Regions from separate parts of the Senegalia sp. (in: firmicutes) genome, predicted to be linked through region 1. Evidence: riboswitches for the same ligand, from Rfam matches in the RefSeq annotation. Region 1 holds a riboswitch; the other holds the start of a gene.
The links. Region 1 has a riboswitch for thiamine pyrophosphate ahead of ACTHUW_RS00180 (MTH1187 family thiamine-binding protein). Riboswitches for the same ligand answer to the same signal wherever they lie in the genome.
Positions count from the first base shown of each region.

Region 1 (6,352 bases):
ATGATCTTAAAATGGCATTTACTTTTCAAGCTAAATATCTTGGAATGTCACCTTGGGATTGTCCTGGTGGATATAGTATAATATCATATATTGAACATGCAACAGGGGTACATCATATTATGGGTGGTTTTGGTGAAATTGCAAATGCTATGTTAAGAGTTATAAAAGAAGAGGGCGGTAAACTACATTTAAATACTGAAGTTAAAAATTTATTAATTGAAGATGAAAAGGTAATAGGTATAGAGCTTTCTGATGGAAGTAAACGCTATAGCGATAATACTATTATAAATGCTGATTTTGGCTATTCTATGAATAATTTAGTTGACGATAAATACAAGAAAAAATATACAAGAGAAAAAATTAAAAAACAAGATTATTCTTGTTCAACCTATATGCTTTATTTAGGGGTGGACAAGGTATATGATGTATCACATAATAATATAATTTTTTCAAAAGATTATAAAAATAATGTTTATGAAATAGGAAATAGCAAAATCTTATCAGAAGATCCATCTATATATGTTCAAAATGCAGTAGTAACTGACAAATCTGTAGCTCCACAAGGAAAATCTACAATATATGTTTTAGTTCCTGTACCAAATAATACATCTAACATTGATTGGGATAGTGAAAAAGATAAATTCAGAGAAAAGGTATTAGATATATTAGAAACAAAAGGCGGATTTCCTGATTTAAGAAAACATATAGAAGCCCAAAGAATGATAACACCAAAGAATTGGGAAGAAGATATGAATGTTCATGAAGGTGCTGTATTTAATTTAGGGCACAATATAAAACAAATGTTATATTTTAGACCACATAATAAGTTTGAGGAGTTTGATAACTGTTATTTAGTAGGTGGAGGTACTCATCCTGGTAGTGGTTTACCAACTATATTTGAATCAGGAATTATAACTTCAGATTTACTTGAAGAATACAATAAAAATAAACCTAAAAAGTTACAAAAGGCATCAATGCTTTAAAGCATTGATGTTTTTATTTTAAATTTAAATTATATTTGTCTTCATAATGGAAATACTTTATAATATATTATAATAAAGCATTATGGAGGATACAATATGAAGATTGGAATATTTGATTCAGGAGTAGGAGGGATAACTGTCTTAAAGGAAGCTTTAAATCAGTTACCTGGTATGGAATATATATATTATGCAGATACAATTAATGTTCCATATGGAACAAAACCAAAAGAAAATGTGAAAAAATATATATTTAAAGTTGTAGAATTTTTAAATGACAAAAATATTGATGCACTTATAATAGCATGTAATACAGCTACAAGTATTGCCATAAAAGATTTAAGAGAGAGATATGATTTTCCAATAATAGGGATGGAACCTGCCTTAAAGCCTGCAATAGAAAGTTCAGATAATAGAAAAGTTATAGTTACAGCAACCAACTTGACTTTACAAGAGAAAAAATTTAATGATCTAGTGACAAAATTAAATTCTTGGAATATAGTAGAGCCATTGCCCCTACCTAAATTAGTAGAATATGCTGAAAGCTTTATTTTTGATAAAAATATAATACTACCCTATTTAAAAAAGCAATTTGAAAAGTTTAACTTAGAAGAATATGGAACTGTAGTTCTTGGATGTACTCATTTTCCATATTATAAAGAATATTTTAAAGAAGTACTTCCAAAAGATATAGATATAATAGATGGTAACTATGGTACTATCAAAAATTTAAAAAACATATTAAATATAAAAGAAAAAAAGGATCAAAAAGAAAGTAAAATAACTTTTTATATTTCTGGTAGGGAGGATAAAGAAGAACTTAAAAAGTATTTAAATATATTAAACAAATAGAGGTGTACTCATGACTGAAAAAGAAAAAATGATAGCTGGAGATATGTATGATGCTACAGATGAAGAATTATTTGAAGATCGAATGAGAGCAAAGATATTATGTAAAAAATATAATGATATGAAACCTTATCAATTAGATGAAAGAAAAGAAGTTCTTAAAAGACTTTTTGATACAGAAAATGATTCTTATATTGAGCCTAATTTTTTTTGTGACTATGGCTATAATATTGTCATAGGAAAGAATTTTTATGTAAATCATAATTGTGTTATATTAGATTCCTGTAAGGTTGAATTTGGCGATAATGTAATGATAGGACCTAATGTTGGAATATATACTGCAACTCACCCAACAGATCCTATAGAGAGAAATTCTGGGCTAGAGTTTGCTCGCCCTATAAAAATAGGTGAAAATGTATGGATAGGTGGAGGATCTACTATATATCCTGGAGTAACAGTTGGAGATAATGTTGTGATTGCTGGTGGTAGTGTTGTAACTAAGAGTGTGGAAGCTAATAAAGTAGTTGGAGGAAATCCAGCTAAAATAATAAAAGATATAAAATAAAGGTGGCTATTATAGCCACCTTTATTTTATACCAAAAACTTGATCAAACTCACCTTTTTTATGAAGTGCTACTATTTCATCACACCCACCGATAAATTTATTATCTACAAAAATTTGAGGTACAGTACTACTATTGGTTTCCTTCTTTAACTCTTCTAATTTTTCCATATTATTGCTTATTTCTATTTCTTCATATTCTACACCTTTATTATCCATTAATCTTTTAGCCCTTAGGCAAAATGGACAAGTACTAGTAGTGTAGATTTTAACATCTTTTGACATTTAAAAACCTCCTAAATTTTCATATATTTAATTTACCCAATAATTATAAGTTCAATTAATATAATTGACATTTAAGATTTAATGTATTACAATTAATTTGAAATATAATAAAAATCTGGGGAGCTAATTTAGCTGAGAGGAAATAAAATTCGACCCATTAGACCTGCACTGGATAATGCCAGCGAAGGGAGAATAATATTTGCACCTTAGATATTTACCCCTTCATATATATGGAGGGGTTTATTTTATTTAATAAATCAATTTAAAGGAGATGGTTTTGTGCCAATAGTAAATGTAGAACTTCAAGTATTACCAAGAGTAGAGGATGAAAGATTATATGATGTAGTTGATGAAGTTATAAAATACATTGATAATTCAGGAGTGAAATATCAAGTAGGACCTATGGGAACTACAATGGAAGGAGAATTTGATGATCTTATGGATATAGTAAAAGAAGCTCAAAATATATGTGTAAGAGAAGGTTCTTCTAGAGTATTATCAGTAGTAAAAATAGATTATAAAGCAGAAGGTGTGACAATGAATGAAAAGGTGGGGAAATATAGAAAGTAAGATAATACCTAGTGTTTTCTTTTTCTTTTTATTATTTATTTGGGAATTAGTAGTTAAAATTGGTGTGGTTAAGCAATATATTTTGCCTTCACCTACAGATATCATAAAGGTGTTTCCAAATATACATCCAGAAATATGGAAACATATATCTACAACAATTCAAGAAGCAGCACTTGGGTTTATAATAGCTATAATACTTGCTATAATCTTAGCTATTATTATGGATAATATAAAAATAATAAAAGAAGCAATTTATCCAATAATAATAGTATCTCAAACTGTACCAATAATTGCTTTAGCACCACTATTTGCTGCATGGTTTGGTTTTGGAAAACTGCCAAAAATAATGGTAGTAATTCTCGTATGTTTTTTCCCTATATTAGTTAGTTTAATTCATGGACTTGAATCTGTAGATAAGGATTTACTAAACTTGTTAAAATCCATGGGAGCAAGTAGATTTCAAATATTTAAAGAAGTAAAGTTTCCAGCATCCTTAGTTAGTTTTTTTTCTGGACTTAGAATAGCTGCAACATATAGTATTATGGGAGCAGTTATAGGAGAATGGCTAGGAGGAAAAGATGGGCTTGGAGTATATATGATAAGAGTAAGGCATTCATTTGCATTAGATAAGTTTTTTGCAGTTATAATAATAATAGTTATTCTTAGCATGATACTATTTAAAATTATTAATTTATTTCAAAAATATTTAATGCCTTGGGAAGAAGTCAATAAAAATTAATAAATGGAGTGAAAATAAATGAAAAAAGTGATTTCTATATTTATAATATTAATACTAGTATCATCAATTATAGTAGCTTGTTCAAATGATGAGACAAGCAATAAAAAGAATCAAGAGTTAGAAAAAGTAACTGTGATTTTAGATTGGGTACCAAATACTAATCATACAGGATTATATGTAGCAAAGAATAAAGGCTATTATGAAGAAGAAGGTTTGGATGTTGAAATAATTCAACCATCAGAAGGTGGGGCTGCAAATTTAATAGCTAATGAACAAGGGGAATTTGGAATTAGTTATCAAGAAGAAGTTACTTATGCAAGAACTTCAGAAAATCCTCTGCCTATAAAGGCTATTTCAGCTGTAATACAAAACAATACTTCTGGATTTGCATCGCCAAAAGACAAAAACATAGAAACTCCAAAAGATTTTGAAGATAAAAAGTATGGTGGCTGGGGTGCACCTATGGAAGAAGCAATGATAAAGGGGCTTATGGAAAAGGAAGAATCTGATTTTTCTAAAGTGGAAATGGTGAATATAGGTAGTCTAGATTTTTTTACTGCGGTAAAGGATCATGTAGATTTCACTTGGATTTTTTATGGTTGGGATGGTGTAGCAGCTAAAGAAAAAGGAATAGATTTGAATTTTATTAAACTTCAAGATTTTGATAAAGATTTAAATTTCTATACACCAGTTATAATTGCAAATGAAAAATTATTAGAAGATAAGCCAGAGCTTGCAAGGAAATTTCTAAAGGCTACAGAAAAAGGATATGAATTTTCAATAGAAAAACCAAAAGAAGCAGCAATGGAACTATTAAAAGACAATTCAGAAATAGATGAGAATATAGCAATAGAAAGCCAAAAATATTTAGCTGATGAATATAAAAAAGGTGTAGATAGATGGGGAGAAATGAAAGAAGATATCTGGAGCAACTATGCTAATTGGATGTATGAAAAGAAATTAATAGAAAGTGAACTTGAAGTAAAAGAGGCGTATACAAATGACTTCTTGCCAGAAAAATAAAGTTGAAATAAATAATATTTCCAAATCATTTGAAGATTTATTAATTGTAGATGACATTACATTAAATTTAAATGAAAAAGAATTTGTAACCATACTCGGACCAAGTGGTAGTGGAAAAAGCACTATTTTTAATATTATATCAGGACTCATGAAACCAGATGATGGCAATATTTATATAGAAGGTGAAGATTATACATCAAAAACTGGCAGGGTAAGTTATATGTATCAAAAAGATTTACTTATGCCTTGGAAAAAAATAATTGATAACGTATCTCTTCCCTTAGTATTAAAGGGAATGGATAAAAAACAAGCACGTAAAAAGGTAGCTGATTACTTTCATATATTTGGATTAGATGGATTTGAATATAAATATCCTCATCAATTATCAGGGGGTATGAAGCAACGCGCAGCACTCCTTCGCACATATATGTTTTCAGAAGATATAATTTTATTGGATGAGCCTTTTGGAGGGCTTGATGCTATAACTAAATCTAAAATGCAATTGTGGCTCTTAGATATACTAGATAAATTAGAAGCTTCAATATTTTTTATTACTCATGATGTAGAAGAGGCAATATTTCTATCAGATAGAATATATATATTATCTGAAAGACCAGCAAATGTAAAAGAAGAGATAATAATAGATTTACCAAAGCCAAGACATAAAGATATAGTCACTACAAATAAATTTAACGATATTAAAAAACATATACTTGACATATTATAATCAAGAGTCCTTTCAATCTTGCATATATATTGTTATAATATCAATATAACAAATATAATATAAGAGGTGGGCGATATGGGTATTTTTGATAGTTTATTAGGAAATGCATCAGAGGTTAATATAGAAAAAATAGAAGAAGAATTAATAGATATATTTGCAAATGGTGAGCATGTTGAAAGAGCATTTAATATCTTTAGAGATTTATTTGTATTTACAAATAAGAGACTTATATTAATAGACAAACAAGGAGTAAGTGGTAAAAAGACAGAATATCATTCTGTGCCATATAAAAACATCACTCACTTTAGTGTAGAAACAGCAGGACATTTTGACATGGATTCAGAACTTAAAATATGGATATCAGGTACATCTGAACCTATATCAAAACAATTTGGCAAAAATAACAATATTAATAATGTGCAAAAAATATTAGCCGGATATGTATTAAATTAAAATGAGAGCATAATTTCATGCTCTCATTTTAATAATATATCCACAAAATAATCTATATTATATTTTAACATTGTAAAAACTAAATTTGCTTTAGTTTTATTATCTAAGTCTATAAAATTATTTTCTAAATCATCTATTAAAGACCCGGGCATTTCTGTCTCAGT
Region 1 covers NZ_JBQCYD010000001.1:28,800-35,151, reverse strand. Annotated here, with positions in the region: gene ACTHUW_RS00200 (phytoene desaturase family protein) at 1-983, shown strand, start outside; gene murI (glutamate racemase) at 1,080-1,832, shown strand; gene ACTHUW_RS00190 (sugar O-acetyltransferase) at 1,843-2,394, shown strand; gene grxC (glutaredoxin 3) at 2,416-2,676, opposite strand; TPP riboswitch at 2,783-2,883, shown strand; gene ACTHUW_RS00180 (MTH1187 family thiamine-binding protein) at 2,956-3,246, shown strand; gene ACTHUW_RS00175 (ABC transporter permease) at 3,218-3,985, shown strand; gene ACTHUW_RS00170 (ABC transporter substrate-binding protein) at 4,004-5,008, shown strand; gene ACTHUW_RS00165 (ABC transporter ATP-binding protein) at 4,986-5,735, shown strand; gene ACTHUW_RS00160 (PH domain-containing protein) at 5,811-6,188, shown strand; gene ACTHUW_RS00155 (hypothetical protein) at 6,212-6,352, opposite strand, start outside.

Region 2 (6,352 bases), on a different contig from region 1:
TCTTTGTAATAAACCAGGAAACATATATCTTCCTATCATGGCAAGAGCTGTAGCATTTAAAGGCACAATAGAAAGATAAGATAATCCTAAAAGCCAAGCACATACAAAGGCATGATTTCTACCAAATCCCTTAAAAGAAAAGGCAAATTCTCCACCGGCAACAGGAAACTTTTGCACCATATATCCATAACTTATAGCAATTATAGACATTATAATAGCACCTATACTCATACCTATAGCTGTACCTAATGGCCCTGCAGTTTTTAAAAATAAATTCCCCGGCATAACAAAAGTACCCCAACCTATGATACTACCAACTGCGAGTGAAAATACATTAATAGGACTTAAACTCTTTTCTAGTTTGACTTTTTTCTTTCTTTTCTTTTTTAAAATCTTAAACACCTCTTATATTATTTTTAATACTTATTTTTTATACTTACCCACAAATTTCCTAAAATAAATAAAAATTATCCCCAATATACATTTTATATTGGGGAGTAATTGTTTTAACTTATTTTTTAATGCTATAATCAACCTCTAAATTTGTTCCATTAGATACAGTATCTCCTACTGGACAAAATTCTTTCACCTTTTCCATCATCTCATTAATCTTTTCTTGCGATTCATTAGATTTTATGATGAATTTAGATTTAATATCTGCTAGTCCAGGCCTTATGCTAGTATCACCTTCAAATCCTCTTGTATCAAGTTTTCCTTCAAGTTCAATCTTTAAATCTTCAATTTCTACACCCATCTTTTCTGCAATCCCTCTAGTTATTATAGATTGACAAGATCCAAGCGCACAAAGAAGTGCCTCTACAGGATGCATTGCACTATTTGTACCTCCTGTTTTTTCAGGTTCATCTAAAATCATTTTAAATTCTCGAACACTTGATTCTACCTTTACTCCATCTAATAAATGTGATGTCGCCTTTGAAACTTCTATAGTCATATTTTATCTCCTTAATTTTTTATATTTTTTTCTTTACTAATTATGTCCAATTCAATAATCCTTTTATTCTTTTCATACTTACTTTATCATTTTCTAAAAATACATTTGGTATGCCTTTACCAAAAACCTTATATTATCTTCCCCAAAAATTTCAGATATATTTTCAAATATTTCTTTTTTCCTATTATTAACATCATAAGATAATATCTCATCTTTATATATCCATTTATCAGGTAGGCTTCTATCAAAATTTACAATAGAACATTTAGGAGAATCCTTACCTATTTCTTTTCTTCCAGCAAGTATGCTCCTATATATTAAATCATCTTTAGGCAAAGAATATCCCATGAAAATAATATGTTTAGCTTTTTGTATTGCTATTTTCATATCTCTTTCAATTTCCTGGATAAATGAAGGATGTCTTGCCTTAAAATTAGTAGGCATCTCTAAAAAAGTATGGTGGGTCTCAGTCATATGACCGCAGTGAGTACATTGAAGCGCATCTATCTTACCATAATCATGTTTTTCTTTTTCTTCAAAAGACCTATAACTATTATAAGCTAAAGAAGGAATAATTTGAGGAGGGAAAAGAGTCTTTGAAAATATATTCCATTCATCACCTAGATAAAAAGTCAATTTACCACAATTGGGACATTCTCTAAAACCATGGCATCCATGGGGAAAATAAAACTTACCAATTCTAAATGTTTCTCCAGTTAATTTTTCATTATAATTTAATCTTTGCACAGCAGTTTCATTCATAGGAAAAAAGTGACTTGGGCTATGTCCTTCTATTTCACGAATTGCCATGAAATATGCTAGATCAGTAAATAGTTTTATAGAAGAATCCTTATTTAATTTTCTATGGGCATTAAATAATATCCACAAAAATATTGGATCCCAATTCATACTAATAATAGCATAGCTAAATAAATAAAAATCTCTATCATATAAATTAATTTCCTCATTTATTTTACTCCTACCTTCATTTTGCATGATTTCCTCTAGCAAACATACAAATTGAAAATAATCATTTATTTCTTTTCTTTTATCCCTTAAAGCTAGCCTATATTCTATAGCATGAATTATAGATATAATCATATTTAAAGTATTCCTTGCTATAATTAATTGTTCAGGTCTTACATAAGTTTTTTCAGTATTAAATCCCTGACCTGTTTGTATATGTAAATCTATTAAATTATATAAATCAACTAGATTAAACTCACCATTTTTAATCCCTGGACATCTTTTCATTATCTCTTTTAGAATAAAGAAATTATATATTTTCTTAAGTTCAGAAATACGTTTCTTAGAAAATCCTAAATTTCTTTCAGCTTCTATATCACACTTTTCTTCATCTAATATTGTAATTAAACTTTCTAATTCATCCTTTATATTTTCTTCTACACTTGGAAATGCTCTATTTATTCTTATTTTTAAACTTTCACATGAATCTATATCTGAAAGAATATATATTATTTCTCCAATTTTAGAAGTCGAACTTAGTCCCAAGCTTGCTGTAGCTCCTGCACCCCAAAAAATTAAAGTCTCCGGCCAATAAGGTTTGAATTTATCTATATCTTTTTTTATCATCATAATATAGTATTATCCACAATACTAAAAAATTTAAACATAAATAATCCCCAATATACATTTTATATTGGGGATACATCTATAGTCCCAATATGAAGCTACATCTCAAGTAGTAGACCCAACCAAAACTATAAGAGAAGCCATACTAAAGAATATTTTAAATATTGAAGATTTGATAATTTTGTTTTTTTATTTATTATAGGTATTTTTTATACATATTAATTTGACAAACCGTTTAGCATCTGATATATTGTTCACAAGTTAATAATACAATTGTACTAGGGGAGCTGTATAGGACAGCTGAAAGTGAAACCCGTAAGTTTCTTACCCTTATACCTGATCTGGATAATACCAGCGTAGGAAAGTCAAATAATGCATAAAATGCAGACGCTTATTCCCTCCTAGTACAAAAATACAAGGAGGTTTTTTATGCGCACAAAGAAAATAGTTTTAAGTGGATTACTGATATCAATCGGTACACTTGCAAGCCACATAGTCGTTATTCCTGCTGGAGTCGCCAAGTGCTACCCACTGCAGCATGCAATTAATGTTATAAGTGCTATCCTACTGGGTCCATGTTATGCAGTTGCCAATGCTTTTCTAATTTCATTATTAAGAAACATGTTGGGAGTCGGTTCAATACTTGCATTTCCTGGAAGTATATTTGGTGCAATGTTTGCTGGAATTGCCTATACATATCTTGGAAAATCATATGCTGCAAGTATTGGTGAAGTAATTGGTACAGGTATAATTGGAAGTCTAGCTGCATTCCCGCTGTCAAAGTTTCTTTTAGGCTCTGAAATAGGTGTATTCTTCTTTATCCCACCATTTATTATTTCAAGTATTGGGGGATCAGTTATTGGCCTATTTATAGTCAAGTCATTAGGAAATCATAAAAAGGAGTGAAAAAATATGATGGAAGTATTAAATATTTTTAAGAATCATTATAAAAGGGGATTTGAAAATGAATAAATTTAGTGGATTTAGTCTTACTGCATTATGGTTTGGAGCTGCAATTTCAGTTGCTGAAATAATGACCGGAGGCTTGCTTGCTCCTTTAGGTTTTAAGTTAGGTTTATTTATAATTATAATTGGCCATGTTATTGGTGGTTTTATTATGGTTGCTGCTGGGAATATTGGATATGAAAAAAAGCTTGCAAGTATGGAAACAACTGAACTTACTTTTGGAAAATATGGCAAAAGCTTATTTTCATTTCTTAATGCAATTCAGCTGATAGGATGGACAGTAATTATGCTTATATCTGGTGGTGCTGCTACCTCTATATTAACTCAAAATATATTTTCCTTTGGAAATCCATCACTGTGGATTATAGTATTAGGTATATTTATAGGAATATGGCTATATGCAGGGAAGGGTTTATGGAAAGCAGGTAATATAGTTGTTGGATTATTAATGCTAATTATAACTATGATTCTAATTCGCCTTGGACTTACTACTGGAGATATTACATCTATGCCTAATCTCCATACTATGTCTATTGGTCTTGCACTAGAATTGACTATAGTAATGCCAATATCTTGGGTCCCTCTAGTAGCAGATTATACAAGAGATAGCAAGAGTAAATTAGCAGGAAATTTAGGGACCTTTGTAGGATATTTTATAGGAAGCTCCCTTATGTATTTTGTTGGTCTAATAGCAGCATTAGGTTTTCAAAGTACAGATATTGGATCAATATTATTAAATCAAGGCTATGGATTTTTTGGAGTAGCAATCATAATGCTATCCACAATATCAACCACATATCTAGATGCCTTTAGTGCAGGTTTATCTATTAAAAATCTTATACCTTCATTATCTGAAAAACATTTAGGTACAGGTGTTCTAGTAATTTCAGTTGTTATCGCACTTACATTTCCAATGACAGCCTACGAAAGCTTTCTTCTTTGGATAGGTGCTATGTTTGTACCTTTATTTGCCATATTAATTACAGATTACTACATACTTAAAAATCAATTTAAATCAGATATTCTCGCTCTTATGATTTGGATTTTAGGTGTATTTATATATAGGATAGTTGTAAATGTGGATTTATCAATAGGGACCACACTCCCCGTTATGATTATTGTTTCACTATTATACTACATTTCCTTAAAATGTAAGCTAAAAATTTCCCAATCCTCCACCATATAACAAATACTCTAGAGTTAAACCTATCTACTGATAAAAAACAGATGTATATTCATTAAATAAAACCAATAATATAATAAATTCAGCATGAGCTAACAATATAGTCTCTCTGCTGAATTTATTTATTTTTTAAGCAAGTTCTAGTGCTATTTCCATCATATTAGTAAAACTTTCTTGTCTTTCTTCTGGACTAGTTTCTTCATTTTTAACTAATGAATCAGAAACTGTAAGAATAGTAAGAGCATTTACACCTGCTTTAGCTGCATTAGTATAAAGTGCATATGTTTCCATTTCTGCAGCAAGTACTCCCATACTAGCCCACTTCTTCCATGAATCAGGATCATTTTGATAGAAAGTATCAGAAGTTAATACATTACCTACATGAGTTTTGATTCCCTTTTCATCTGCTGCTTTTTTAGCTTTTTCAAGTAAATTATAAGAAGCTGTAGCTGAATAAGTACCACCTAAATCAAATTGATTTGCATAGTTTGAATCAGTACTTGCACCCATTGCTATTACTAAATCATATAAATTCATATCATCTTGATATGCACCACATGAGCCTACTCTTATCAGGTTTTTCACCCCATAAAAATGAATTAGCTCATATGTGTATATAGCTATAGAAGGAATTCCCATTCCTGTACCCATTACAGACACTTTTTTTCCCTTATATGTTCCAGTATAGCCAAACATATTTCTTACATCATTAAACTGAACTACATCTTTAAGATAATTATCAGCTATAAATTTCGCCCTTAGTGGATCACCTGGAAGCAATATAGTTTCAGCTATATCTCCCTTTTTCGCATTATTATGTGCTGTTGACATACAATCACTCCTCTTAAGTTTTATAAAAATTTCTACTAATACATATACCCATTTTTATATATTTCTACACTTATAACCACTATATTTTCCTAACTTACCATTTTTCCTTCATTAATCATCCTTTTATCCTTAGATTTTTTTATAAGTCCAGTACTATATCCCATAGGGCAGACTTGACACCAGCTTCTTGGTTTAAATATAACTCCCATCATAATTCCTACTATAAATGAAACTCCCATAAATCTAAATAAAGAAAAGGCTATTTTATTGAAATCTCCCCCAGAATGTATTAGAGATACAGTAAGTAATGTTATCATTATTCCTAGCAATGTATTTTTAGCACCTTTAGTTTTCATCCATTTAGGCATAGTATTACCCATACTTATATTTTGCAAGAATTTCCCAAGGAATGATCCCCTTGGACAATAATGAGAACAATGAACCTTTCCCCTACCTCTTAATGCATGATATATTGGTGCTGTCATACACACAAATCCAAATATACCAAATCTAAAGTCTATTATAGAAAGCACAAAAAAACTAACTATTATTACCCATGACCACTTCATATGTGATTTTCTTTTCTTCTTCATTTCAATTCTCCCATATCATTATATTGTTATATCGCTATATTCGTATATTACAATATATGAATGTGGATGTCAAGTGTTACACTTACAAGCAAATAAGAGCAGGTATACCAAAAAACATATTAAGTACAGAAAAACTAATAGATAGCTTATAGAAAATCACCTAGTAAATCAAAAATGATTTACTAGGTGATTTTTTCCTACATAGTTAATAATTTTTCCTCAATATATTCCTTA
Region 2 covers NZ_JBQCYD010000019.1:13,787-20,138, forward strand. Annotated here, with positions in the region: gene ACTHUW_RS06790 (APC family permease) at 1-402, opposite strand, end outside; gene ACTHUW_RS06795 (OsmC family protein) at 512-952, opposite strand; gene ACTHUW_RS06800 (hypothetical protein) at 1,046-2,548, opposite strand; TPP riboswitch at 2,816-2,925, shown strand; gene thiW (energy coupling factor transporter S component ThiW) at 2,975-3,451, shown strand; gene cytX (putative hydroxymethylpyrimidine transporter CytX) at 3,510-4,697, shown strand; gene deoD (purine-nucleoside phosphorylase) at 4,824-5,525, opposite strand; gene ACTHUW_RS06820 (4Fe-4S binding protein) at 5,615-6,118, opposite strand; gene ACTHUW_RS06825 (TDE2712 family protein) at 6,316-6,352, opposite strand, start outside.
Region 2: linked by a shared signal. The riboswitch ahead of thiW (energy coupling factor transporter S component ThiW) and the one ahead of ACTHUW_RS00180 (MTH1187 family thiamine-binding protein) in region 1 are both predicted to bind thiamine pyrophosphate.